Regions from separate parts of the Gordonia sp. Swx-4 genome, predicted to be linked through region 2. Evidence: predicted binding sites of a transcription regulator. Region 2 holds the regulator's gene; each other region holds the start of a gene.
The links. The regulator LexA, encoded in region 2, represses DNA repair genes until DNA is damaged. The targets are predictions, from matches to a motif close to CGAACANNTGTTCG.

Region 1 (9,488 bases), 810 kb from region 2:
GGCGGGGATCGACGAGTCGGCCCACGGCCTCGTATCCGGCGATCACGGCCGACAGCGCGATCATCGCGACGACGAACAGACCGGCCAGGTCCTCGACCCGTCCGAACCCGTAGGTGTAGCGGCGAGTGGCACGCCGGGTGCCCATCGCGAACGCGATCCAGAGCGGTAGCGCGGTGAGCGCATCCGAGAAGTTGTGAATCGTGTCCGCGGCCAGCGCTATCGAGCCCGATGCGGCGACGATCCCGGCCTGCGCCACCGCGGTGACGCCCAGGACCACCAGGCTGATCTTCACGGCCCGGATACCCGCTCGCGACGATTCGAGCGCCGAGTCGAGGCTGTCGGCGGCGTCGTGGGAATGAGGCGCGAAGATCTCGCGTACGACTCCGGCGAGTCCGCGGCGGTGCGAGTGGCCGTGGTCGTGCGAATGGCCGTGGGCATGGTCATGCGGGTGATCGTGTGAATCCTGTTCACGGCGAAGGTGCGTCATCGCTCAGGCCTCCCGCTCGGTGTCGTGATCGACGGCGCGCAGAGCGGCGTCACCACGATGGTGCGGCGGCACACCCGGCCCGGCGTGCTCGGCGTTGAAGACCGCATCGGTGACGAGCCGTCGGACGTGCTCGTTCTCTAGGGAGTAGTGGATGGTGGTCCCGGCGCGTCGGGTCCGGACGAGCCGCGCCATCCGGAGCTTGGCGAGGTGCTGTGACACCGAAGGCCCGGGCTTGCCGACCACTTCTGCGAGTTCGCTGACCGACATCTCGGTGTCGGCCAGCGCCCATAGCAATTGGATACGGGTCGGATCGGCAAGCATCCGGAAGACCTCGACCACCAATCGCACCTGGTCCTCCGCGATGGGAGGGTGGGCGTTCGGTGAATGCTTATCTGCATTCATATGCAGATAGTAGCGGGTTCCGATGAGGGGCGGAACCGGCGTCAGGAGAAGCGGATGTTCATGGTCGCGAGGCCGAACACCTTTCGGCCGCCCGACTTCGCGACGATGATGACGACGCCGGTCCGGGTCTCCGGGTCCAGCGACTTGATGCGTCCGCTGAACTCGATCTCGCCACCGTCGACGGCCGACACGGGAACGGTCTGCGACAGGCGGACCGAGTAGCGAGTGACAGCGCCGGGGTCGCCGGACCACGACGCGACGAATGCTGCACCGAGACCCATGGTGAACATTCCGTGGGCGATGACGTCGGGCAGGCCGGCGAGCCTGGCCACGGCTTCGTCCCAGTGGATCGGGTTGGCGTCGCCGGCGACACCGCCGTAGTTGACGAGGTCGCCGCGGGAGATGCGGGCGGTGTGGATCGGCAGTTCGTCGCCGACCGACAGATCGTCGAAGGAGCGGGCGCCGGACGGGCGCGTCGCGCCGTCGGCGACGCGGATCTCGCCTTCGGGCCGGACGGTCTTCTCGTACAGGTGGTGGGTGTCCTCGTGGCTGAAGATGTTGACGTCGTGCATCATCACCTTGCGTACCGCGGCGCTGAGGCCCGGATCGACCTCTTCGGCGGTCACGCCCACGACGGTGGTGTGCATCGTGTGCACCTTCTCGCCCGCGGCGTCGGTCATGGTGTTGGTCACCGTGATCAGTTCGCGGCCCGCGACCTTGCGCACGCCCGACAGTTCGACGTCGGTGACGAGCTCGTCGCCGGCGACGATCGGCCGGTGCTGTTCGAAGGCCTGCTCGGTCTGCACGTAGGTGTCGTAGCCGACGATCACGGACTCGAACAGCTCGCGGTTCGCCGCCATCGCCGGGATGGAGGTGAACGTCAGCGGCGCGACGAGTCCCGAATACCCGAGTGCGGCAGCAGCTTCGGGCTCCCAGTGGGCGGGGTGGTAGTCCTGCACCGCGCGGGCGTACTCGCGGACCTTCTCGCGTCCCACCTCATAGGAGCCGTCGAGGACGTAGTAGTGGCCGACGCGCGTCTCGAGGTCTGGCGCCTCGCCGGCTGCCGTCGGTTCCGTGATCGGGGGTTGGGTCATTTTGACAACGCTAATCGCGCGGGTTCCGTCGGCAAAACCGTGGTCGGTGTCCTGTCACGTACTCGACCGTGTCGGATGGAAGGTCACCGTCGCAATCCCTTGCCGTGCGCGAACTCCGCGGGGCGTCCCGAGGACTGCCAGGCGTGCCAGTTCTCCCGGTGCCGGCACATCACCTTCTCGTGCAGCCGACGGAACGTCGGGGAGATCCGGCGCAGCGTCTCGACGAGCGTCACGGCCGGCAACCGCAGGAGGATCAGTGCGAGTCCCGGGATCGGGTTGGGCATGTCGTAGCGGAAGCGCGTCGTCGGCATCATGTAGATCGTCGAGTAGGCGGCGTACATCATGGCGTTGTACTTGCCGCGGATGCGCTCGAGGCCCGTCGCGCTCTCGTTGGCGAACGCGGCCGGGAACGATTCGATGAGTTCGGCGCCGTCGGCGCCGGCGTCGTAGCTGCGGGTGGTGTTGACGAGGGCCAGCAATCGCAGTGAGTCGGCGATGGTCTCGGGGAACCACTGGGTCCGCACGCCGAGGAGGTGCCCGAGGTAGCGCTGGTAGTGCAGCAGCACCCGGATCTCTCGGGGTGTGGTCTGGACCCCGGTCAGCCACAGCGCCGACGCCGGCACGACGCTGCCGCCGAGCAGGGTCAGCAGCTGATACGACTGGCTGATCGGCTCGCCCCACCGTTCGACGTCCCACTCGGGGTGCTTCGCGACGGTGCGTCGGACCCACACATGCATCACGCGGACCCGCATCGCCGTCGCCCGGCCGGCTGATCCCGGGGTGAGCAGCGCGCCGGGCTGGGACACGTCGATCCAGAAACGGGAGGTCTCCAGGAATCGGCGCAGCGCGTTGTCGCCGGCATATCCGCCTGCCAGTGACAACGGCTTGGCGACCGCGGCCTCGGTGTACATCTCGAGAGTGATCCCACCGGCGACACTGAACAGGCCGGTACCCCAGCGGCGCCAGATCGCCTCACCCTCGGCGATGAGATGCGGATCGACCCAGTCGGGAACGGTCTCGAACTCCTCGAACAGTTCGACGAGTGCGGGCGGCGGGTTCTCGACGCTGTCGAGTCCGTCGGTCAGGGCCTTGTCCAGCAGTGTGCGCGCGGCTTCGGGGCCGAGCGTGCCGTAGACCTCGTCGACGAACCGCTCGGCCACGGGATCGGTGCGGAACATGTCCTCGGCGAAGGTGTGCAGGTGTTCGGGCTCGGGGTAGAGGTCCTTGCCGGTGACCTTGCGGACGAGGGCGCGCGTACGCCGGAGCTTTCGGTTCGACATCGCGGCGTCGTAGCTGACGGCCCTCGGGAAGCCGGGGGCGTCGTCGATCGGTCGACTCGGCAGCACTGCGGACACGGGAACCCCCAACTGTTTGAGACGAATCGAATCATGTGTATCACTCGAGGGTTGACCAGCGCACGTTCGCCCTTGACCTGAAGTTCACTTGAAGTTGCACGGTGGGGGCGGAGCCGTCACCACTCAACGAGGAGATCCGATGCGACAGGTGCTACCCGACCTCTGGGAGACAACGACCGACAACCCGTTCCCCGGTCTCACCACCCATGCGTATCTGTGGACGTCCGACCGCAACGCGCTGTTCTACTCGATGGCATCGGATGCCGAGTTCGACGATCTGGAGAAGCTGGGCGGTGTCGACGACCAGTACCTGTCCCATCAGGACGAGGCCGGCCCGATTCTCGGTCGTGTCGAAGACCGGTTCGGGGCGACGCTGCACGCGCCCGCTCCCGAGGCCGAGCGGATCGGCCGCTTTGCGCGCGTGGACATCGCGGTCGCGGAACGGTACGTCGACGACAACGGGGTCGAGGTGATCCCGACTCCGGGGCACACGCCCGGCAGCACGTGCTACCTGGTGCCTGGTGATGACGGTCTTCGGTACCTTTTCACCGGGGACACCCTGTATCTGAGCGCATCCGGGGAATGGGCCGCCGGATACCTACCGTTCAGCAATGCGAATACCCTCGCGGAGAGCCTGCATCTGCTGGCGACCCTCGCTCCCGACGTGGTCATCTCGAGCGCATTCGCCGGGGAGTCGGCGGTGAATCAGGTTGCCGCGCAGGACTGGTCGGGCTACATCGAGCAGGCGCTCGAAAGATTGGCAATCGCGTCCGGAACAACACGTTGATGTGCGGGTGATCTGCTGGTGAAGCCTGTGGAGCTTTCCTGCGTGACGACGGATTCGTGTGTAACATCGAACATGCATTCGAACCGCGGAATCTTGGGGGGTGACCGTCGTGGCCGTTGCTGCAACTGTCGACGCCGCCGACCCGGCACCCTCTGACGCGGTCGCGATCATCGAGCAGATGCACGCCCTCACCGACCGGTTGCAGAATGTTGACCTCTCTCGATTGTCCGATGTCGAGGTCGACCAGGTGGCCGCCGAGAACGAGCGTCTGATCGCCCGCCTGACCTACGCCGGCAACCAGCAGATCGTCGAGGTCGAGAACCGCAGCCTGGCCCGAAAGACCGGTCACCGCAGCATCATCCAGTACATGCAACACCGCCTGCGGATCGCCTTCCCCGGCCGACGCCACGCCGAGGTGAAAGCCACCGCCACCTACACCGACCTCACCACCGGACAACCACTCGAACCCGAACTGCCGACGCTCGCCCGAGAATTGGCCGACGGCCGGGTGGGGTCTGCCCACGTTCATGCGGTGATGGACGTCGTGGACCAGATCCCACATGCCGTCCCACACGATGTGCGCGCCGCCGCCGAGCAAACCCTGGCCGAATACGCCGCCACGCTCACGCCCGCCGAGATCGGTCAGGTCGGTGCCCGACTGCTGGCACACCTCGACCCCGACGGAACCCTCACCGACCACGACGACCGCGTACGCCGCCGCAACCTGCAGGTGAACCGGCAACGCGCCGACGGGACCTCCAAACTCATCGCCAACCTCACCCCTCTGGCGCGGGCGCGGATCATGACTTTCCTGGCCGTCTGGGCCCGACCGGGCATGAACAACCCCACCGATCCCGAATCGCCGTGCGGTTCGATCGAGGACGCCGACCCCGAGGTGGTCGCGGCAGCAGCCGACCGCGACCACCGCACCCCCGCACAGCGCAATCACGACGCCCTCAACGCACTGCTGGAAGCGGTGTTCGACGACGGAATGCTCGGCAAGACCCACCGAGGCCTGCCGGTCCAGCTGATCGCCAAAGCCGAGCTCGACGACCTCATCCGCGAAACCGGGTCCGCCACCAGCGCCGACGGCACCCTGATCCCCATCGCAGACCTCATCGCCATCGGCGCCGACGTGCAGCCCTGGTTGGCGGTGTTCAGAGACGCCACCGCGGTCCCGCTGTACTTCGGACGCGGCAAACGACTCGCCACCATGGAACAGCGGCTCGTCTCGTTTGCCAGACCTGACGGCGAGATGTGCTCCAACCCGGACTGCGACATGCCCACCACACACGTGGAAATGCATCACGCCCACACCGATTGGGGTGATGGCGGATTCACCGACATCGACAATCTCACTCCGGCCTGCACCCGCCACCACCACATGGTCGGTGACCAACCCGGTCAATACTCGACCCGGATGATCGCCGACGGCGCCGACGAAGGCAGATGTGTCTGGCAGTTGAACGCCGAACCAGGGGCGCCACCCAACCCCGAACGCATCAACCGGCGACCCGACATAGCCGGACGGTTCCGCGAAGTCCTCACCGACATTCGTGACGCCATCCACGGACAACTCGAACCGTTGTCCGTCGATGCACCACGCCCACAACTACGGCAGGTCATCGATCTGCAGGAGGCGTCACCCGCCGAACTCGCCATTGCCTCGGTGTTGCTGAATGCTGCCTACCTGAACTGAGACGGCCTGCCGAGTATCCAGAACTGGTGGCAGTCAGTCGAACAGTCGCCGGAACACGTTGGTCTCGGCGAGATCGACCAGCTCGTCGCCCCGGCCCGACAACACGGTGCGGAGGGCGTAGAGCGTGAATCCCTTGGCCTGGGCGGCAGTTACCGTCGGCGGGATCGAGAGCTCCTGGCGGGCGGTTGTGACATCGAGTAGCGCCGGTCCGTCGTGGGCCAGGAATTCGTCGATGGCCCCGGCGAGATCGTCGGGCTGCTCGACCTTGCGTCCGCGTATCCCGACGGCCTCGGCGAGTTTCGCGAAGTCGGGGTTCTCCAGATCTGTCCCGTAGTTGACGAACCCGGCCGCTTTCATCTCCACCTCGACGAAGTTCAGTGAGGAGTTGTTGTAGACGACGATCTTCACCGGCAGTTTGTTCTGGGTGATGGTCAACAGCTCGCCGAGCAGCATCGCGAGTCCGCCGTCGCCGGCGAGTGCGATGACCTGGCGCCCGGGGAAGGCGGTCTGCGCACCGATGGCCTGCGAGACCGCATTCGCCATCGACCCATGGGTGAACGAACCGATCAGGCGGCGGGCGCCGTTCATCACCAGATAGCGCGCCGCCCACACGACCGGGGAGCCGACGTCGGGGATGAACACGGCATCCGCACCGGCCTTCTCACTGATCAGCCGGGTGAGGTACTGCGGGTGGATGGGTGCCCGGTTGCGGTCGTTGTCGGCCAGTTCGTCCAGACGTCGACGCGCCTTGGTGTAGTGCGCGAGAGAGGACGTCAGGTGTTCCGGATCGCGGCCGGTCGAGACCAGCGGGATCAACGCGCGCACGGTGTCGCCGACGTCTCCGACCAGCGGTACGTCGACCGGGCACCGGCGGCCGATCTGCTCGCCGCGGATGTCGACCTGGATGATGGTCGCCTTCGACGGGTAGAACTGCTCGTACGGGAAGTCGGTGCCCAGCATCAGCAGGGTGTCGCATTTCTCGATTGCGCGATAGCCCGACGAAAAGCCCAGCAGCCCGGTCATTCCGACGTCGTAGGGATTGTCGTACTCGATGAACTCCTTGCCGCGCAACGCATGCACGACCGGTGCTTGTAGTGTGCGGGCCAGTTCGACGACCTCATCGTGGGCGCCCTGCACGCCGGCGCCCGCGAGGATGGTGACGCGCTGGGCGGCGTTCAGGGTGTCCGCGGTGCGCGTCAGGTCGGCATCGGTGGGCCGCACGACGCGCCGAACCTGCCGGATCGGGGCTCCCGCACGGCGTTTGGGGCACGGCTTGAGGAACAGCTCGCCGGGGATCACGAGCACCGCCACGTCGCGTCGCTCGACCGCGGTCCGCAACGCCACATCGAGCAGTCGCGGCATCTGGTCGGGGGTGCTGACCATCTCGCAGAATGCGCTGCACTCACGGAAGAGCTGTTCGGGGTGGGTCTCCTGGAAGTAACCGCTGCCGATCTCGGGGCCGGGGATGTGGGCGGCGATGGCGAGCACCGGGACGCGGCTGCGATGGGCGTCGAAGAGTCCGTTGATCAGGTGGAGGTTGCCGGGACCGCAACTGCCCACGCAGACCGCGAGTTCGCCGGTGAGAGCAGCCTCGGCGGAGGCAGCGAAAGCAGCGGCTTCCTCGTGGCGGACATGCTCCCAGGTGATGGCCTCGGCGCTGCGTAGGGCGTCGGTGAGACCGTTGAGGGAATCGCCCGGAAGCCCGTATACACGCTGCACTCCGGAACGATCGAGCTCTTCGACGATCCTCTCGGCGACTGTTGTCGACATGGCGATCCATTCGGTCGAGTCCGTGTGAACCCCGACTATAGACGCGACGCCAGCGGTACCGACCTGGTTCAACTTTCGTGCGCGATGATTCGCGGCGTGGCGTTCGGTTTCGCCGATGACACCAGCTGTCCGGCACAGCGCGGTGAACCACTGCAGAGACTCCGTCGACCTCCTCAGCGGCGGACGCCTCAATCCCGGCGTCGCCGTGAGTGTTTCGATGCGCTACGACGATTTCAGGCCCCACTCCACCCGGAAACCCATGACATCGAGAACTTCTCCAAGGATCGCGTCGTCCCAGGGTCTCGTCGTCATCCCACGGACTCGGCGACCTCGCCCGACGACTCGGACCTGTGCTGGCGGGGTAGCCCCGGCGCCTGTGGATGCCGCCGGGCTGTGGATGGCGTCGTCGGCCACGACGCTTCTCGTCGGGGTCCGTCGTCACAGTGGATCGCACCACGCCGGGCGGCGTGGGCCTCGTGTTCTGCGAGGTGGATCGACACACGGGAGTCGCTCATGAAAGTCCTGACCGCCACCTCCTCCGGTGCCACCCGAGAGGATGACTTCTGCCACGCCGTCGAGGGCGAGATCGTGCTGCCGTCGGTGGTGTGCGATTCCCGGACCTGCGGATGCGACCGCGCGTTCGGCGGACTCAACTCTCACCAGGCCACCACGACGATCATGGTCCGCGACCTCGACCTGACCGTCGAGGATCTGGTGGCGGCCGCCTTCGGATATCTGGAGTCCGCAGGATGGGCCGATCTGCTCAGGTCCGATGTCGTGCCCGAAGAGCCGGCGGACCCGGTTGCGGCATACGCCCTCGAGCTGCTGGTGCCGACGCTGGTGCTGGCCGCGCAACTCGATCCCGGAGTCATCATCCGGGTCGCCTACAACCGCAGAGCCGACGCGTGGGAGTACGCCGTGGCGAGCTGATCACCACGCCTGCTCGCCGGCAGACAGTATTTCGGTGATGCGTCCTCGGTCGAGGTCGCATCACCGAAACGAAGTCCCATGGACTCAGCCCTGGTGATCCGAGGTCACCGCGAGGTCCTTCGCGGCGTCGAACTCTGCCCGGAGAGTGTTCAGCCGGGCGTCGGCGAACTCGAGTGAGTCCGAACCCAGGAGCTGGTGCAGCGGCGCGTCGCCCTCCACGGCGACGGTGATGATGGCCGCCGCGGCGCGGACCGGATCGCCCAGCTGGGTGCCGGGCATGGCCTGGTGTGCCCGGGTCATCTCGCGGATGGCGGGATAGGCGTCGACCGTGGACTCGGGCAGACCCAGCGAGGTGGCACGCAGGAAGTCGGTCCGCAGGTACCCGGGTTCGATCAGGTTGACCGAAATGTCGAAGTCGGCGATCTCGGCGGCGAGCGACTCGGTGAGGCCCTCCAGTGCGAACTTGCCTGCGCTGTACAGGCCCCAACCGGGGAACGTGGTCAGGCCGAGGATCGACGACACGTTGATGATGTGGCCACCGCGGCGTGCCCGCATCTGGGGGAGCGTTGCCCGCAGCACGTTCCAGACCCCGAAGATCTGAACGTCGAACATGTCGCGGGCCTCGGCGTCGGTGACCTCCTCGACTGCGGCGAGGAAGCCGTAGCCCGCATTGTTGACCACCACGTCGATGCCGCCGAACCGATCGTGCGTGGCCGCGACCGCAGCGGTGACCTCGGCTTCGTCGGCGAGCGACACCTGCAGGGGGAGAAAGTGACTCGTGTCGATGCCGGCGAGGGCCTCGGTCAGTCGATCCGTCGAGCGTGTGGTGGCGGCGACGTTGTCACCGCGCTGCAGCAGTTGCGTGACCAGCTCCAGGCCGAGGCCGCGCGAGGCGCCGGTGACGAACCAGGTGGCCGGACGATCGGTGGGGTAGCTCATGATTGCCTCCTGTGTGCTCCGGCTC
Region 2 (9,488 bases):
CGAGGAGCAGCTGTGGGGAACCCTGCTGTCGACCGCCGCTGCCACCAAGAGCGCCAAGGTGCTCAGCGAGATCGCCGACGAGGCCGCTGACAACCTGTCGGCCGAGGCCTACAACGCCGCACTCGGTGCCGCGTCGATCATGGGTATGAACAACGTGTTCTACCGCGGTCGCGGCTTCCTCGACGGCAAGTACGACGACCTGCGTCCCGGCCTGCGGATGAACATCATCGGCAACCCGGGTGTCGACAAGGCCGCGTTCGAGCTGTGGTCGTTCGCCGTGTCCTCGATCAACGGCTGCGGACACTGCGTCGCCGCCCACGAGAACACCCTGCGTGAGGCCGGCGTCGACCGCGAGGCCATCTTCGAGGCCCTCAAGGTCGCCTCGATCGTGACCGGTGTGGCCCAGGCCATCGCCACCACCGAGGTGCTCGCGAACGCCTGATCCAGGCAACACGACGAAGCCCGGCTGCCTTTCGGCAGCCGGGCTTCGTGGTGTTCGACAGTGTTCGGGCCGTCAGCTCAGCGCGGCACGGATGCGGTCGGCCATCTCGCCGACCTCGTCGGTCGTCATGACGAACGAGGGCGAGATCTGCAGCGCACCCTGCCCGGCGGCGCGTGTGCTGACGCCGTGCTCACGCAGCTTCACCACCGTGGCCGGCGCCGTCGCCGGATCGGCGAGCTGCACCGCGGTGACCGCACCGAGCCCGGTGCGCACCTCGGCCACCGCGTCGAGGTCGGCCAGCGGGGACAGGGCCGCCGCAAGGTCGCCCTCGAGTCGGGTGGCCTCCGCGAGCAGGTTCTCGCGGCGGATGATCTCGAGGTTGGCCAGTGCGGCGGCCGCGGCCGCGGCATGACCGCCGTAGGTGTAGCCGTGGCGCCACCAGACGCCGCCGGCGAAGAACGGTTCGGCGAGGCGCGGCGCGATGAAGACCGCACCCATCGGCACGTAGCCCGAGGTGAGCCCCTTGGCGGTGGTGATCATGTCCGGCTGCAGGTCGAAACGTGCCGAGGCGAACCACGAGTTGCCGGCGATACGGCCGAAGCCGGTGACGACCTCGTCGACGACGAACAGGATGTCGTGGTCCCGGCAGATCGCACGGACCTCGTCCAGGTATCCGGCCGGCGGCAGGTAGATGCCACCGGCGCCGATGATCGGCTCGCAGAAGAACGCGGCGATGTTCTCGGCGCCGACCCGCTCGATCAGACCGAGCAGGCTCTTCGCGTCATCCCAGTCGACGTTCTGCACGTCGTGCATGAGTTCGCCGTAGCCGTCGTGGTTGAGCGGGATGCCCGCCAGCGACGTACCGGCGGCGTGCATGCCGTGATAGGCCTTGGTGCGGCTGATGACGACGCGCTTGGCGGGCTTGCCCTGCTCCACCCAGTAGCGGCGGGCCAGCTTGACCGCGGTGTCGATCGAGTCGCTGCCGCCCGAGGTGAAGAAGATCTTCGACCCGGGCACCGGCGCGATCGCGGCGAGCTCGTCGGCGAGCTGCAGCGTGACGTCGCTCGCGATGTCCCCGAAGTTGGAGTAGTGCGCGATGGTGCCGAGCTGACGCGACACCGCGTCGGCGATCTCGGTACGCCCGTGGCCCACGTTGGTGAACCACAGACCGGCGGTCGCGTCGATGTATTCCTTGCCCTCGCGGTCCCAGATACGGGTCCCCTCACCCTTGGTCACGACGAAGGGGCCACTCGCGGTCACCGCACCCATGTCGGCGAAGCCGTGCCACAGAGCACCAGAAGTTTCAGACATGCCCACCATGATGCCGGGCGAGGTGAGCGCCCCCGGCATCGACCCATATCCTGGAGTCATCATGTCGGTCGAGTCCTCAGATCCAGCCCCGCGAGATCCTCAGCCCGGCATCTCCCGTTCCGAACTGCTGCGGTCGCTCGACGCGGTCGCGATCGTCGACGCCCACCGTCTGCGCCGCCGGGTCGACAAACTCGGCCGCACCCCCGATCCGCACAGATGGGAACAGCTCGTCGCCGACGTCGAGAAGGCCCGGCACCGCCTCGACCGTCGCCGGGCCACGGTGCCGGTGCTGCGCTTCCCCGACGAACTCCCCGTCTCGGCCGCCCGCGAGGAGATCGCCGCCGCGATCCGGGACCACCAGGTCGTGGTCGTGGCCGGTGAGACCGGTTCCGGCAAGACCACGCAGCTGCCGAAGATCTGCCTCGAACTCGGCCGGGGCATCCGCGGCACCATCGGCCACACGCAGCCGCGTCGTATCGCGGCGAGCTCGGTGGCCAAGCGCATCGCCGACGAGACCGACACCGAACTCGGTGACGCGGTCGGCTATTCGGTCCGGTTCACCGACCGCTCGGGCGCCGACACCCTGATCCGCGTGATGACCGACGGCATCCTGCTCCGCGAGATCGCCACCGATCCGATGCTGCGGCGCTACGACACCCTCATCATCGACGAGGCCCACGAGCGCAGCCTCAACATCGATTTCATCCTCGGCTATCTGCGACGGCTGCTACCGCAACGACCGGACCTGAAGGTGATCATCACCTCGGCGACGATCGAACCCGCCCGCTTCGCACGGCATTTCAGCACACCCGAGATGTCGGTCCCGGTCATCGAGGTGTCGGGTCGCACCTACCCCGTCGAGGTCCGTTACCGGCCGTTGAGTCTGCAGGAGCGCCCCGACAGCGGCGACGACACCGGCGGCGGCGAACACGCCGACCTCGACCAGATCCAGGGCATCGACGCCGCGATCGACGAACTGTGGGCCGGCGGCCGCGGCGACATCCTGGTCTTCCTCCCCACCGAACGCGACATCCGCGAGACCGCGGATGCGTTGAAGCGCCGGACGGGAACGGGCCGCAACGGCGGCGCGGAGATCGTCCCGCTGTTCGCGCGGTTGTCGATCGCCGACCAGCAGAAGGTCTTCGCCCCGTCGAACGGTCGCCGCATCGTGCTGGCCACCAACGTCGCCGAGACGTCGGTGACTGTCCCCGGCATCCGCTACGTCATCGACACCGGCACCGCTCGTATCAGCCGGTACTCGACCCGCACCAAGGTCAATCGCCTTCCCATCGAACCGGTTTCGCAGGCCAGCGCCCGCCAGCGCGCCGGGCGGTGCGGTCGCGTCGCCCCCGGTGTGTGCATTCGGCTCTACAGCGAGAACGACTTCGACGCCCGGCCCGCGTTCACCGACCCGGAGATCCTGCGTACCAACCTCGCCGCCGTCATCCTCCAGATGACCTCGCTGAAACTCGGTGAGATCGCGGACTTCCCGTTCGTGCAGCCGCCCGACGAGCGCGCCATCCGCGACGGCATGGGTGTGCTCACCGAACTCGGGGCGATCACCGTGAGCCGTGAGGGCGGCCCGCCGCGCCTCACCCCCGTCGGGCGCTCGATGTCCCGGATCCCGGTGGATCCGCGGATCGCACGGATGCTGATCGCGGGTCGCGAACTCGGCTGCCTCGACCACCTGCTGGTCATCGCCTCCGCGATGTCCCTGCCCGACCCCCGCGAGCGTCCGGCCGAACATCGCGAGGCCGCCGACGCCTCGCACCGGCGCTTCGTCGTGCCGCAGTCGGACTTCCTGTCCTACGTCGAGCTGTGGCGCTACCTCGACGAACAGCGCAAGGAGTTGTCCAGCAGCAAGTTCCGTCGGATGTGCGAACGGGAGTTCCTGCACTTCCTGCGAATCCGGGAATGGCGGGACCTGCATCGCCAGCTCACCGAGATCGTCAAGGACCTCGACTGGCCGGTGAGTCCGGCCGGTTCCGACCTGCCCGAGGTCGACGCCGACGCCGTCCATCGCGCGATCCTGTCAGGACTGCTGTCCAACATCGCCGCCCGCAACACCGAGGGCCGCGAGTTCACCGGGGCGCGCAACACGACGCTGATGATCTTCCCGGCGTCCCCGCTCGCCAAGAAGCCGCCGCCGTTCATCATGGCCGCCGAGGTCCTCGAGACCTCGCGACTGTTCGCGCACACGGTCGCCGGCATCGACCCGCTGTGGGCGGAGAAGCTGGCCGGCGATCTGGTCAAGCGCACGCACAGCGAACCGCACTGGTCGTCCAAGCGCGGTGCCGCGATGGCCTACGAGCGGGTCACCCTCTACGGGGTCACCCTCGTCGCGCGTCGTCGTGTCGACTACGGCCCCATCGACCCGGTCGTCTCACGCGAACTGTTCATCCGCCATGCCCTCGTCGAGGGCGACTGGCGTACGCAGCACCCGTTCTTCGAACGCAACCGCGCACTGCTCGAGGCCGCCTCCGACGTCGAGAACCGTATGCGCACACGCGGACTGGTGATCACCGAGGACCAGCTGTTCGAGTTCTACGACAAGAGGGTGGGCGCCGAGGTCACCTCCGCACGGCACTTCGACACGTGGTGGAAGAAGGCCCGACGCTCCGATGCGGCTCTGCTCGATCTCAAGCCGGAGGACGTCGCGGCGAGTACCGAAGCCGCCCCCACCGACTATCCGGGCGCCTGGCAGCAGGGCGACACCCGACTCGAACTCCGCTACCGGTTCGAGCCCGGCGCCCCCGATGACGGTGTCACCGTGATCATCCCGCGCGCACTGCTCCCCCACGTGCGCCCGGCGGGTTTCGACTGGTCGGTGCCCGGCATGCGGACGGAACTGGCCACCGCACTGGTGAAGTCGTTGCCGAAGCAGCTACGCAAGTCGATGTCGCCGGCACAGCGTTTCGCCGAACTGGCACTGGCCCGCCTCACCCCACGGAGCGAGCCGCTCACGGTCGGGCTCGCTCGCGAGCTCACCACGATCACGCAGATGACGGTCACCGCAGGCGATTTCGACGTCGACCGGATTCCGGCCCACCTACGGATGCATTTCGCGGTCGCCGACGACGCCGGGGAGATCACCGCGCGAGCCGATTCCATCGCCGAACTGCAGCGCGCGGCCACCCCGCCAGCGTCGAAGACGGTGAAGCGCACCCTGTATCGCGCCTGGACCGACGAGGGCATCGGCACTCTCGCCGCACAGCGGACCGTCGACATCGCCGGACAACGCCTCACCCGTTACCCGACCATCGACGCGATCACCGACGACGCCGGACGCACGCGCGGGGTGGTCGTGATCGACGCCGCGTCGGAGCAGACCCGTGATCGATTGGCGGCGAGAGGAATCGTCGCGCTCCTCGACCTGGCGATCCCGCCCCTGCACCGCCGCGTGGCCGGTTCCCTCGGGGCCGCGGGTCGACTCGCGCTGAGCCAGAGCCCCTACCCGGATCTCGATGCGTTGCTGGCCGACTGCACACGTCGCGCCATCCGCGATGTCGTGGCGGGCCTCGACGCCGGCACCCTGTCGGCGGTGCGCTCTCCCGAGACATTCCGCGTGCTCACCGAGAAGTTGCGTCCACGGATCACCGAGTCGGCACCGGACTACTTCTCTCTCGCCGTCGAATCCCTCGGTTGGGTGGCACCGGTCCGTGCCGCGATCGACCGACATGCCGGTTCACTCGCGGCCGATGACGTCGCCGAACAGCTGGACAATCTCGTCTTCGACGGATTCGTCGCCGCCACCGCACGACGACATCTGGAGAATGTGCCGCGCTACCTCGCGGCCGCCGAGGCCCGCCTGTCGGCGCTCCCTGCATCGGCGGCCCGGGATCAGGCCGGAGTAGCCGTCGTCGACCGGGTGACCGAGCGGTGGGCGCAACGACTGACTCAGGTGCCCGACCACCGGAAGGCGCACGTCAACGACGAGGCCCAGTGGCTCGTCGAGGAGCTGCGGGTGGGATTGTTCGCCGAACGGCTCGGCACCGCGTACCCGGTGTCGGAGAAGCGGGTCCTACGAACTCTTGACCGACTCGGCTGAGGCGGCTCGGAGGTCGTCGATCTCGCGCTGGAAGTCCTCGACGGAGTCGAACGAGCGATAGACCGACGCGAACCGCAGGTAGGCGACCTCGTCGAGGTCGCGCAGCGGCTTGAGGATCGCGAGACCGACCTCGTTGCTGGGGATCTCGGCCGATCCACTGGCACGTACGGTGTCCTCGACCTGCTGGGCGAGCTGCGCCAATGCGTCCTCGGCGACGTGGCGTCCCTGGCATGCGCGCCGGACGCCCCTCATCACCTTCTCGCGACTGAACGGTTCGGTGACGCCGTTGCGTTTGACCACCGCGAGCACCGCGCTCTCCACGGTCGAGAAGCGTCGCCCGCACTCCACGCAGGAGCGGCGGCGCCGGATGGCCTGCCCCTCATCAGCGACACGCGAGTCGATGACCTTGGTGTCGTCGTTCTTGCAGAAGGGGCAGCGCATCGTATCCTCACGCAGGTCACGGGACACTCTGGTGCAGCCGCGCCGCATGCCAGGCCGGTAGTCGGCCGGTCCCTGTGACATCGAGGATACCGCCCGTGCTCAGTGGTACCGGGGGGCGAGCAGCGGCTGACCGACGCGCAGCCCGCTCGACGGGAGGTCGTTCAGCTGGATGATCTCGTCGACGACCGCCTCACGCGGCATCTCGGGGGCGACGCGCGATGCGATGGTGCTCAGCGAGTCGCCCGACCGCACGTGTACGACCTCGGTGCCGACCGAAGAAGGTGTGACCGTCGCGGCGTAGTTCTGACCGACGACCGCGATGACCCACACGGCCAGAGCGAGCCCGACGCCGGCGAGAATTGCCGTCGCCGTGCGCCGACGCCGCCGGATGACGGCCGAGGGCGCGGTATGCGCAACACGCGAGACGGGTACGACCGGTGCACGACCCCGCATACCGACCGGCGAGGCGCACCGGGTGGAGGCGACCCGGCGGACCCGGACCGCCGACTCCGGCACCGGACGCCCGTCGACGGGCCGGCGGCCGTCGCCGCGGCGCATCGGGCGCGGACGCTCCAGGACGTCACCACGGACCGAATCGGTGGAGCGGTCGGGGTCGATGAGAGTGGCGGTGCGCATGATGCCCTCCGTGTTTCCGGTCGAACGCTTGTCCGTGCTCCGACTGCGTCGTCGGCGTTCGAACTGTTCGATTGTCGATCATCTGTTCGATGCACTGATGTTCGATTTGTAGCACGGCACTCCGACACTTGTCTCGCAACACGTCGAACAAATGTTTGATGCGGTCGGCATTCTCGGCTAGGGTCGTCGTCAGACAAGCGATCTACCAGCACGTTCGGAATCGAGAGGAACCCGATCATGAGCGATGACGGCGGTAAGCGCACCGGAGCGCGGGGCGCCGACGAGCCCGTCGCCCCGGCAGACATGGCGGCGGCCGAGGCCTCGCTGACGCCGCGGCAGCGCGGAGTTCTCGAGGTGATCCGCAGATCCGTGCGCGAGCGCGGTTACCCGCCGAGCATCCGCGAGATCGGTGACGAGGTGGGTCTCACGTCGACCTCCTCCGTCGCCCACCAACTGCGGACGCTCGAACGCAAGGGCCTCCTCAAGCGCGACGCGAATCGTCCGCGAGCGGTCAACATCGCACCGAGCGAGCCGCCGACGCCCACCTCACCGACCGGTGGTGCGCTACCCGAGCCCACCTTCGTGCCGGTGCTCGGCCGGATCGCCGCAGGCGGCCCGATCCTCGCGGAAGAAGCCGTCGAGGACGTCTTCCCGCTCCCCCGCGAGCTCGTCGGCGAGGGTTCGCTGTTCCTGCTGAAGGTCGTCGGTGAGTCGATGATCGACGCCGCGATCTGCGACGGCGACTGGGTGGTCGTCCGCCAGCAGAACGTGGCCGACAACGGCGACATCGTGGCCGCGATGATCGACGGCGAGGCCACGGTCAAGACCTTCAAACGCCAGAAGGGTCATGTCTGGCTGATGCCGCACAACGAGCTGTTCGACCCGATCCCGGGCGACGAGGCCGTGATCCTCGGCAAGGTCGTCACCGTGATGCGGCGTATCTGACCTCTTCGTTCTCGAGAACCGCGGCGGCAGCCTCGCGCGCCGCAGCCGGATCGGTGGTGGCGAGCGCGGCTGTCGCCGCGTTTTCGCAGGTCGACCGTGAGACGCCGCCGAGGCGGGCACCGACCGCGGCGGCCGCCACCGGAGCACTCGACAGCGAGGTGACACCCAACCCGACGAGCACACAGGCGAGGATCGGGTCCGCCGCGGCCTCGCCGCACACGCCCACCGGTTTCCCCTGATCCCGTCCGGCCCGCGCGACCGTCGCGATGAGGTGCAGGACCGCCGGCTGCCACGGATCGGTCAGCGATGCGAGATCGGCCGACATCCGGTCGGCGGCCATCGTGTACTGCGTGAGGTCGTTGGTGCCGATCGAGACGAAGTCGACCTCGGCCAGGATCGCCGGCGCGAGGATCGCGGCGGCGGGGACCTCGATCATCACCCCGGCGACCAGTCCGCGTTCCCGTACCTGAGCGGCGAAGGCGGCCGCCTCGGCCGGTGAGGCGATCATCGGCGCCATGACCCAGGGGCTCGTCTCGGAACCCTCCGCGGCGCGTGTGATCGCGTCGAGCTGATGGGCACGGATCTCGGGGTGTGCCAAGGCGATCCGGTCGCCGCGCACACCGAGCGCCGGGTTGGCCTCCTCGGGCTGGTGCACGAAGCGCAGCGGCTTGTCCGAGCCGGCGTCGAGCGTACGGATGACGACCCTGCGGCCGCCGAACGCGTCGAGCACCTCGCGATAGATGTCCGCCTGTTCCTCCACCGACGGCTCGTCGGCGCGTTCGAGGAAGGCCAGTTCGGTGCGGAACAGTCCGACGCCCTCCACCGGATGATCGGTGGCCGCACGGGCCGACGATCCGTCGGCGACGTTGGCCAGGATCGCCACCTCCACACCGTCGGCGGTGCGACCCGGGCCCGACCAGCCGGCGACCCGTGCGGCCTGACGCGTGTACTCGTCGACACGGGCCCGCGCGGCGGCGTTGTCGGGTTGCACGACGATCTCGCCTGTCGTGCCGTCCACGAGTATCACCGTGCCCGAGTCGATCCCGGCGAGACCGGGGACCGCGACGACACACGGGATGCCGAGCTGCCGGGCGATGATCGCGGTGTGGCTGGTGGGCCCGCCCAGGCGGGTAACCAGCGCGATGGTGGTGGCGGGATCGAGCCCCGCGGTGTCGGCGGGCGCGAGGTCGTCGGCGAGGAGGACCGAGGGCACGTCCGGCGTGGGCACGCCGGGCTCGGGGAGGCCCAGGAGTTCGGCGAGGACGCGGTCGCGGACGTCGTTGAGATCGGTGACGCGCTCGGCCATGAGCCCACCGAGCTTGGTGAACACGGCGGCGAACTGTTCAGTGGCGGCGACGGCGGCCGACGGCGCCGAGGCGCCCTTGGCGATCAGACCCGAGGCGGCACCGATCCAGCCGCGGTCCTCCGCGAGTCCGGCCGTTGCGGTGAGCACCTCGGCGGCGACGCCGGTGTTCTGCGATGCACGCTCACGTAGGCGCGCGGCGACCGCGGCCGCCGCGGCGGTGAACCGTTCGGCCTCGTCGGCGCGACGGTCCTCGGCGATCTCGACGCCTGCGCCCAGTGCCTCTGCGGAGTGGTCGGGTCGGCGTCCCGGCCAGAGTGCGGGCCCGAGAGCCACACCACCGACAACCGGCGTCCCCGTCA
Region 3 (9,488 bases), 95 kb from region 2:
GTTCACCGGGCTGACCTAGACTGGTTCCACGCTGCCGCGGGGTCCGCTGAAGGGGGATCGGCTGCGGCACGCCGAGACAGCGACATGAGGAGAAATCAGTGAGTCACAACGGCGCGACCGTTCCCGAGGTCGGACAGGGCACTGCCCGTGTCAAGCGGGGAATGGCCGAGATGCTCAAGGGCGGCGTGATCATGGACGTGGTCACCCCCGAGCAGGCGAAGATCGCCGAGGACGCCGGCGCGGTGGCCGTGATGGCTCTCGAGCGCGTGCCCGCCGACATCCGCGCCCAGGGCGGCGTCTCGCGGATGAGCGATCCGGACATGATCGACGGCATCATCTCCGCGGTGTCCATCCCCGTGATGGCCAAGGCGCGTATCGGGCACTTCGTCGAGGCGCAGATCCTGCAGAGCCTGGGCGTGGACTACGTCGACGAGTCCGAGGTGCTGACCCCGGCCGACTACTCCAACCACATCGACAAGTGGGCGTTCACCGTGCCGTTCGTCTGCGGTGCGACCAACCTGGGTGAGGCGCTGCGTCGGATCACCGAGGGTGCGGCGATGATCCGCTCCAAGGGCGAGGCCGGCACCGGTGACGTGTCCAACGCCACCACCCACATGCGCAAGATCCGCGACGAGATCCGTCGCCTGACGTCGCTGCCGAAGGATGAGTTGTACGTCGCGGCAAAGGAACTGCAGGCTCCCTACGACCTGGTGGTCGAGGTCGCCGAGGCCGGCAAGCTGCCGGTGACGCTGTTCACCGCCGGCGGTATCGCCACCCCGGCCGATGCGGCGATGATGATGCAGCTCGGCGCCGAGGGCGTCTTCGTGGGCTCGGGGATCTTCAAGTCCGGCAACCCGGCTCAGCGTGCGGCCGCGATCGTGCAGGCCACCACCTTCCACGACGACCCCGACGTGCTGGCCAAGGTCTCGCGCGGCCTGGGCGAGGCGATGGTCGGCATCAACGTCGACGACATCCCGCAGCCGCACCGCCTGGCCGAGCGCGGCTGGTAAACAAGGCATTCGCGGTCACGCCGTGAAAGTTTGCGGAGTGACCACCTAGGCGGGCGCCCCATGGCCGTGATCTTAGTTAGAAGCCGTTGTCGAAAACCTGACGGCTCACGGCATAGTGAGGCGCCCGCCGGATGCCAGCGTCGACCTCAGCCCTCGCGCATGGTTGGCAGTGTGACAGTCGAGTCGTCGGACGACATGAATCCGTTCTAGCTCTTGCCCGGGTCGACGGTCGCGCCTTCTCATTGGAGAACGCTACCCCACATCCGATTTCGCGTGACGCAAAGTTGTTCTTTCGTGGTTTGCCGCGTGCGCCGGCCGCTCGCCGATAGGATTTGCCTTGGCGCAATCAGGCTGTGATGTGGCGTCGATGTCCCTCCGGGTAGACAGGCGACGTAAAGGTCGCCGCCGACACCGGGAGCGGCGCGATCATGCATGGGAGCGTCAAGAGTCGCCCGACGCGGAAGGACAAAGTGACGCATGACTGTTCTCGGCCGACTCGAGCAGGTGCCCCTACGTGAGGTCTGGAGACATGAAGCGTCTGACTTCACGCAGTGGCTTGCGCTGCCGGAGAACATTGATCAGCTTGCCGAGGTGATCCTCGGCGGCGGCTCGCTGACGGTGACAGACACCGAGGTGAATGTCGGCTCGTACAAGGCCGACATCCTTGCGGTGGACTCCGAGGACCGCGTCGTCGTCATCGAGAATCAGCTCGAGCAGACCGACCACGACCACCTGGGGAAGATTCTCACCTACGGTGCTGGGAAGCAGGCCGAGGTGCTCGTCTGGATCGTCAAGGACGCCCGGGAGGAACACGAGAACGCCGTCAACTGGCTCAACGAGCACACTGATGACATGATCCACCTCTTCCTGATCCAGATCGAGGCGTGGCGGATTGGGAGTTCTGCTGCCGCTCCGCGATTCAACATCATTGCCAAGCCCAATGACTGGCTCAAGGCGGTGAAGCAGAGTACTGCGTCGGGTTCCGTGAGTGACCTCAAGCTGCAGCAACAAGCATTCTTCGAGGAGGTCCGCGAGCTTGGCAACGAGAGTGCCCCGCACGTGAAGAGCTGGGCGCGGCCCCAGCCTCAGCACTGGTACGAGGTCCGTGTCGGCTCGGGCAAGGGGCAGATCTTGATTACGGTGAACTCGCAGAAGTCGTACGTTGGGGTCGAGTTCTATGTGAACGCCAAGGACACCTACTACGATCTCGAGCATCACAAGCCCGAGATCGAGGAGGCCGTCGGCGTGGCTCTTGATTGGCAGGAGTTGCCGACGAAAGCCGCCAGTCGGATCCAGATCACGCGGGCCGGCGACTTCCGCGACGGCGAGATCCGCGCGGCGCTGCGTGAGTGGGCAGTGCAGACCACTGACTCATTCGCCCGCGTTTTTCCGCGATTTCTCTAAACCAGAGGCGGCCACTGCTTCCGTGGGAGGCTTCGTGTCTACGCGAGCCGCACGACCGAGCGTCAACTTAGGGGGTAGACGTGCGCGCGCCTCAACTAAACGTGTCTAGCAGCTCGTCGATCTACTCCATTTACTTGCCGATTACCGGGCTGACGCCTCGGACGGTTAGCGGATACGTTCAGGACGCCGCACCGCCTGGCGGAGCGCGGCTGGTGACCCCCGCCGCCGGAGCGCCCCCGTTCAACACGCCGGAGACCGAACAGTCGACATGCGTAGCGAGCCGGGGGTGTTCCGGCGGTAGGATCTGCTGATCATGGATGCGGCGACCATCGTTCGGGATGCCTCGGTCTCGGGCACACACATCGTGGGTGAATTGCGGCTCGAGTGGTCGGCGGCGTGCAACGTCGGCCGGGTCCGCGAGACCAACGAGGATGCCGCCCTGGCACTGCCGGGCATGTATCTCATCGCCGACGGCATGGGCGGTCACGACAGCGGCGAACTCGCCAGCGAGGCCGCACTGCTCACGCTCTCCGAGGCGACGAGCGCCGGTGAATTGAACGCCACCAAGGTGCAGCTCGACGACCTGCTGGTCGCGGCACAGCGCCGCATCGGCGAGATCGACACCGAGACCGACCGTCGGGCGGGCACCACCGCCACCGGTGCTGTGCTGGTCACCCACGAACAGAGCCCGCACTGGCTGGTCCTCAACATCGGCGACTCGCGCACCTACCGGTACCAGAACGGTTCGCTGCAGCAGCTGACCACCGACCACTCACAGGTCCAGGAATTCATCGACGCGGGCTTCCTGACGCCGGAGCAGGCGCGAACCGATCCGCGGCGCAACGTCATCACCCGTGCCCTCGGTGCCGGGATGGTCGATCCCGTCCCGGATTTCTTCAACACCCCGGCCTTCCCGGGCGATGTCCTGCTCCTCTGTACCGACGGGCTCACCGGTGAGCTGCCCGACGAGGAGATCGGCGACATCCTCGCCAACGCGTCGACCTCCGACGAAGCGGCCGAACGTCTCGTCGATGCGGCGCTCGCACTCGGCGCCCACGACAACGTCACCGTCATCGTGGTGACCGTGCACGAGTCGGTTCCGACCCTGACGATGCCTGCTCTCGACGGCGCCGCCGAGGGAAAGTCCACCGACGAGGCGACGGTCTCAGACCCCAACTGATGGAGGTGATCTGGTGAACACAGGTCACGATCCCTCGGTCTACGACCCCTCGGACGCCGCCGACACCGGGCTCGACGGTGCGACCTACGTCGAGTACTGCGGCGAACGAACCGCGCTCGACGCCGACCGGCGTTTCTTCATCGGCCGTGAGGCCGATCTGTCGATCGACGACAACCCGTATCTCCACCGCCGATTCCTGGTGGTGCACAACGAGAACGGGCTGTGGTGGCTCACCAACCTGGGCACCCACCTGTCGGCGAGCGTGTCGGCCGGTGATGTCGGCTTCTCGGCCACCCTCGGTCCGGGGGCCCGCATGCCGCTGGTGTTCGGCGAGACCACCATCGTGTTCACCGCCGGCCCCACCACCTACGAGCTGAGTGTGTTCGCCCGTGCGCCGCAGGTGAAGTCGGTGACCCGCCCGGAGTTCAGCGGCGGCCACACCACTCAGGGCGTGCCGACCCTGACCGAGAGCCAGAAGCTGCTCATCGTCGTACTGGCGGAGGAGATCCTGCGCCGCGAGGGGACCGGCGCCTCGTCGATCCCGTCCTCGGCCCAGGCCGCCCGACGCCTCGGCTGGCCGCTGACCAAGTTCAACCGCAAGCTCGACAACGTCTGCGACAAGCTCGATCAGCTCGGCGTCAGCGGGATGCGCGGCGGCGGTGGCAAACTCGCGAGCAACCGCCGCACCAAGCTCGTCGAGTACGCGGTGTCCTCGCGCATCGTGACCCGAGAGGACCTCCCGCTGATCGACGCGGAGGCCGCGCGGAACGCCGCAGGCTGACCGGGTCCTCTGACCTGCGGTTATGGCATGGGTAGTTCTCCCCATGCGGTGGGGAGTTCTCCCCATCGACCGGGGCGCGAAACGCCTATAATCTTCAACTCATCGCCGGCGAAGACCCGGCACAGACCATCCGGTTCGATGAGTGAAGAGGAAGCACACATGACTGCGATCGCCCACCAGGCCCCCCAGCACCTGCGCCAGATCAACGCTCGACGCGACGCCGAGGCGCAGGCCCGTCGCCAGGAGGCACTGGCCCGTCTCGCGGCCCGCCGGATGCCGCTCCCCGGACAGGTCTCCCGTCAGAACCAGCCCGGCCTCGGTCTCCGCGCCGGGCACCCGCACCTGCACCGCGTCGCCTCGCCGATGCCGGCGTCCGAAACCGCGGTGACCACCGAGGCGTCCACCGGTCGCGCCAAGCCCAATCTCACCTCCCGCGAGGTCGAGGTGCTGCGGACCTGGATGCTCGTCGACTCCAAGCCCGCCGTCGCCCAGGAGCTCTACATCTCCCTCGGCACGGTCAACACCCACCTGACCCGCATCCGCGCCAAGTACGCCGAGATCGGTCGCCCGGCCCCCACCAAGGCCTCGCTCGTGGCCCGCGCCATCCAGGACGGGATCATGACGCTCGACGAGCTGTAGAGGCTGACATCGGGATGGGTTGCCCGGTGCGGGATACTGGTCGGCGTGGCAGCCATCGAGGACATACTCCAGGTCGAGCAGATCGAGACCGACATCTACCGGGGTGGTGCTTTCCCCAGCCACCTCCAGCGCACCTTCGGCGGCCAGGTCGCCGGTCAGGCGCTGATGTCGGCGACGCGAACGGTCGACGCCGACCATTACGTCCACTCGCTGCACGGATACTTCCTGCGACCCGGCGATCCCGACATCCCGGCGGTGTTCCTCGTCGACCGGATCCGCGACGGGCGGTCCTTCGTCACCCGGCGGGTCACCGGGATCCAGCGTGGTGAGGCGATCTTCACGATGTCGGCGTCGTTCCACGTCCGGACCGACCAGGGCTACGAGCACCAGGACCGCATGCCGCCGGTGCCGGACCCCGAGGAACTCACCGACCGCCTCGACGAGCTGGGCGAGGAAGAGCGCGCGGTGTTCAAGGAATGGCGTAACTTCGACCTCCGCATCGTGCCGCCCGAGAAGATGGTCACCTCCCCGTATCTCGCTGCGCAGCAACGGGTCTGGTTCCGGTATCGGCACCAGCTGCCCGACGACACGGTGTTCCACGTGGGCACGCTCGCCTACATGAGCGACATGACCCTGCTCGGGTCGTCGCGCGTGCCGCACCCCGAGTCCAACCCGCAGGTCGCCTCCCTCGACCACGCGATGTGGTTCATGCGCCCGTTCCGCGCCGACGACTGGCTGCTCTATGACCAGACGTCGCCGTCCGCGGACGGCGGACGTGCCCTGACGCAGGGCCGGATCTTCGACCGGCAGGGACGCATGGTCGCGGCGGTCACGCAGGAGGGGCTCGCCCGCACCGGACGCCAGATGCCCGAGGACCAGCACGCCCGGACCGATCGGTGAGCGCCGGATCGCGACCGCGGATCGGGGTTCTCGCACTCCAGGGTGACGTGCGCGAACACGTCCACGCCCTCGAGGCCAGCGGCGCCGACGCACTGCCCATCCGCAGGCGGTCCGAGCTCGACGAGATCGACGGCATCGTCATCCCCGGCGGGGAGTCGACGACGATGAGCAAGCTGCTGGGCATCTTCGATCTCTTCGACCCGCTCGCCGAGCGACTCTCGGACGGGCTGCCCGCTTACGGCTCCTGCGCGGGCATGATCATGCTCGCCTCCACGATCCTCGACACCCGTCCCGACGCGCGCCACCTCGACGCGCTCGACATCACGGTGCGGCGCAACGCCTTCGGCCGTCAGGTGGAGAGTTTCGAGACCGATCTCGACTTCGTCGGCATCACCGATCGAGCCGGTGCGCAGCCGATGCGGGCGGTCTTCATCCGGGCGCCCTGGGTCGAATCGATCTCACCCGACGTGGAGGTCCTCGCCCGGGTTCCGGAGGGGCCGGCCGAGGGTCGGATCGTCGCCGTACGTCAGGGAAATGTGCTCGCGACGTCGTTCCATCCGGAGGTCACCGGCGACGGACGCGTACATGAATACTTCGTGCAGATGGTGCGTCGGTAAGATCGTGCCGAACCAGCGACAGTGCAAGCGCCTGCGGCAGCAGTCGGCAGGCTTGAGGATCGTCGGATGCGGGGCCACGGGCCCGGCATGCGTTCCGCGGGTGACCACCCGCTGCGCACCGGCACCGGGAAAGGATGCGACGACATGAGCGGCCATTCCAAATGGGCCACCACCAAGCACAAGAAGGCGGTCATCGACGCCAAGCGCGGGAAGATGTTCGCCAAGCTCATCAAGAACATCGAGGTGGCGGCACGAACCGGCGGTGGTGACCCGGCCGGCAACCCCACCCTCTTCGACGCCATCCAGAAGGCGAAGAAGTCGTCGGTGCCCAACGACAACATCGAACGCGCCCGCAAGCGCGGCGGTGGTGAAGAGGCGGGCGGCGCCGATTGGCAGACCATCATGTACGAGGGCTACGGCCCCAACGGCGTGGCGATCCTGATCGAGTGCCTCACCGACAACCGGAACCGCGCGGCCGGCGAGGTCCGCACGGCGATGACCCGCAACGGCGGCAACATGGCCGACCCGGGTTCGGTGTCGTACCTGTTCACCCGCAAGGGCGTCGTCACCCTCGAGAAGAACGGCCAGTCCGAGGACGACGTCCTGATGGCCGTGCTCGACGCCGGTGCCGAAGAGGTCACCGACCTCGGCGACACCTTCGAGATCGTCAGCGAACCGACCGATCTGATCGCGGTGCGCAGCGCCCTGCAGGAAGCCGGCATCGACTACGACTCCGCCGAGGCCAGCTTCCGCGCATCGGTGGAGGTCGCCGTCGACGCCGACGGTGCGCGCAAGGTCTTCAAGCTGATCGACGCGCTCGAGGACTCCGACGACGTGCAGAACGTCTACAGCAACGTCGACATCAGCGACGAGGTCCTTGCCGAGCTCGAGAACGACTGAGGCTCGCCGCCCTCGCGGGGGCGTGTTGATCATCGGAGTTGTCCGCTCTCCCCGATAGGATCTCGAACAGTTGTTCGTAACATCGTTCGGATGCCTGGGAGGGTACGAGTGCGCGTCATGGGCGTCGATCCGGGTCTCACGCGGTGCGGCATAGCGCTGGTGGAGTCGGGTCGCGGAAGGTCGGTGACCGCACTCGACGTGGACGTGGTGCGCACGCCGAGCGACATGGATCTGGCCGAGCGGCTGCTCGCGATCTATACCTCGGCGTGCCACTGGCTCGACGTCCACCAGCCCGATGTGGTGGCCATCGAGCGTGTGTTCGCGCAGAACCAGGTCTCGACCGCGATGGGCACCGCCCAGGCCGGCGGCGTGATCGCGCTTGCGGCGAGTCAGCGTGACGTGCCCGTCCGGTTCCACACGCCGTCGGAGGTCAAGGCCGCCGTCACCGGCAGCGGTCGGGCGGACAAGGCCCAGGTGACCGCGATGGTGACGCGGATTCTCGGCATGCAGACCAAGCCGAAGCCGGCCGACGCCGCGGACGCTCTCGCGCTCGCGATCTGTCACTGCTGGCGCGGACCCATGATGGAGCGGATGGCAGCCGCGCAGAAACAGGCCGATGCGGCCGCCGCGAAGCATCGCCAGCGGCTCGCCCAGGCACGAGAGGGGAGTCGCGCATGATCGCGTCAGTCCGCGGTCCGGTTCTCGAGATCGCCCTCGATCACGCCGTGATCGACTGTGCGGGAGTCGGTTACCGGGTTCTGGCGACCCCGGTCACGTTGTCCCGTCTTCGCCGCGGCGACGAGGCCACGCTGTTGACCTCGATGATCGTCCGCGAGGACTCGATGACGCTGTACGGGTTCACCGAACCCGACGCCCGCGCGCTGTTCGCGCTGCTGCAGACGGTCACCGGCGTCGGTCCGCGGCTGGCGATGGCGACCCTCGCGGTCCTCGAACCCGACGCGTTGCGTCGTGCGCTGGCCGACTCCGACACCAAGGCACTGACGTCGGTGCCCGGCATCGGCAAGCGGGTCGCCGAAAGACTCTGCGTCGAACTGCGGGACAAGGTGGACCGTCCGACGGCCGACACGGCCACCGGCAGCGTTCCCGCAGTCGGAATCCGCGATCAGGTGGCCGAGGCGCTCGTCGGACTCGGCTTCACCGCTGCCCCCGCAGAGAAGGCGGTCACCGCGGTCCTCGCCGAGAACCCCGACGCCGATGCGTCGACCGTGCTCCGCCGGTCGCTGGCGATGCTGGGCAAGGCTTCGTGATGACCGGCGATCCCGACGACCTCGAGGATCGCGAGGTCAACGCGACACCGGTCCGGTCCGACGGCGATCTCGACGCAGGCCTGCGTCCGCGGTCGCTGGCCGATTTCATCGGTCAGCCGCGCGTCTGCGAGCAGCTCGAACTCGTCCTCCACGGGGCCAAGGGCCGCGGCGGGACCCCCGACCACATCCTGCTGTCCGGTCCTCCGGGACTCGGCAAGACCTCGCTCGCCATGATCATCGCGTCCGAGATGGGTGCGGCGATCCGGGTGACATCGGGTCCGGCACTCGAACGCGCCGGGGACCTCGCCGCCATGCTGTCGAACCTCGTCGAGGGCGACGTGCTGTTCATCGACGAGATCCACCGCATCGCCCGGCCCGCCGAGGAGATGCTGTATCTCGCGATGGAGGACTTCCGCGTCGACGTCGTGGTCGGCAAGGGCCCGGGTGCCACCTCGATCCCACTCGACGTCGCCCCGTTCACCCTGGTCGGCGCCACCACCCGTTCCGGCTCGCTGACCGGCCCGCTGCGCGACCGCTTCGGGTTCACCGCGCACATGGAGTTCTACGACCCCGCCGAACTCGTCCGGGTGCTCAACCGGTCCGCGGGCATCCTCGGCATGGAGCTGCGGCCCGACGCCTCCGAGGAGATCGCGCGCCGGTCACGCGGCACGCCCCGAATCGCCAACCGCCTGCTCCGACGCGTCCGCGACTACGCCGAGGTCCGCGGCGACGGCTCGATCACCGTCGACGTCGCCCGCGCCGCCCTCAAGGTCTACGACGTCGACGAAC

Region 1: a site for LexA is predicted at 4,193-4,206, ahead of PWF70_RS10065 (HNH endonuclease signature motif containing protein). Genes of this name have one in related genera too.
Region 3: a site for LexA is predicted at 7,495-7,508, ahead of ruvC (crossover junction endodeoxyribonuclease RuvC). Genes of this name have one in related genera too.

The regions. Positions count from the first base shown of each region.
Region 1 covers NZ_CP128197.1:2,227,169-2,236,656, forward strand. Annotated here, with positions in the region: gene PWF70_RS10040 (cation diffusion facilitator family transporter) at 1-487, opposite strand, end outside; gene PWF70_RS10045 (ArsR/SmtB family transcription factor) at 491-889, opposite strand; gene PWF70_RS10050 (fused (3R)-hydroxyacyl-ACP dehydratase subunits HadA/HadB) at 931-1,983, opposite strand; gene PWF70_RS10055 (oxygenase MpaB family protein) at 2,067-3,338, opposite strand; gene PWF70_RS10060 (MBL fold metallo-hydrolase) at 3,478-4,125, shown strand; gene PWF70_RS10065 (HNH endonuclease signature motif containing protein) at 4,226-5,824, shown strand; gene poxB (ubiquinone-dependent pyruvate dehydrogenase) at 5,858-7,594, opposite strand; partial or broken gene PWF70_RS10075 (LLM class flavin-dependent oxidoreductase) at 7,755-7,888, shown strand; gene PWF70_RS10080 (DUF7715 family protein) at 8,108-8,524, shown strand; gene PWF70_RS10085 (SDR family NAD(P)-dependent oxidoreductase) at 8,609-9,463, opposite strand.
Region 2 covers NZ_CP128197.1:3,039,619-3,049,106, forward strand. Annotated here, with positions in the region: gene PWF70_RS13805 (alkyl hydroperoxide reductase) at 1-442, shown strand, start outside; gene PWF70_RS13810 (aminotransferase family protein) at 515-1,792, opposite strand; gene hrpA (ATP-dependent RNA helicase HrpA) at 1,815-5,801, shown strand; gene nrdR (transcriptional regulator NrdR) at 5,775-6,242, opposite strand; gene PWF70_RS13825 (LysM peptidoglycan-binding domain-containing protein) at 6,342-6,878, opposite strand; gene lexA (transcriptional repressor LexA) at 7,116-7,823, shown strand; gene PWF70_RS13835 (putative PEP-binding protein) at 7,801-9,488, opposite strand, start outside.
Region 3 covers NZ_CP128197.1:2,944,915-2,954,402, reverse strand. Annotated here, with positions in the region: gene pdxS (pyridoxal 5'-phosphate synthase lyase subunit PdxS) at 99-1,010, shown strand; gene PWF70_RS13375 (DUF4268 domain-containing protein) at 1,488-2,414, shown strand; gene PWF70_RS13370 (PP2C family protein-serine/threonine phosphatase) at 2,728-3,594, shown strand; gene PWF70_RS13365 (hypothetical protein) at 3,608-4,375, shown strand; gene PWF70_RS13360 (helix-turn-helix transcriptional regulator) at 4,535-5,014, shown strand; gene PWF70_RS13355 (acyl-CoA thioesterase) at 5,060-5,914, shown strand; gene pdxT (pyridoxal 5'-phosphate synthase glutaminase subunit PdxT) at 5,911-6,531, shown strand; gene PWF70_RS13345 (YebC/PmpR family DNA-binding transcriptional regulator) at 6,676-7,431, shown strand; gene ruvC (crossover junction endodeoxyribonuclease RuvC) at 7,540-8,109, shown strand; gene ruvA (Holliday junction branch migration protein RuvA) at 8,106-8,699, shown strand; gene ruvB (Holliday junction branch migration DNA helicase RuvB) at 8,699-9,488, shown strand, end outside.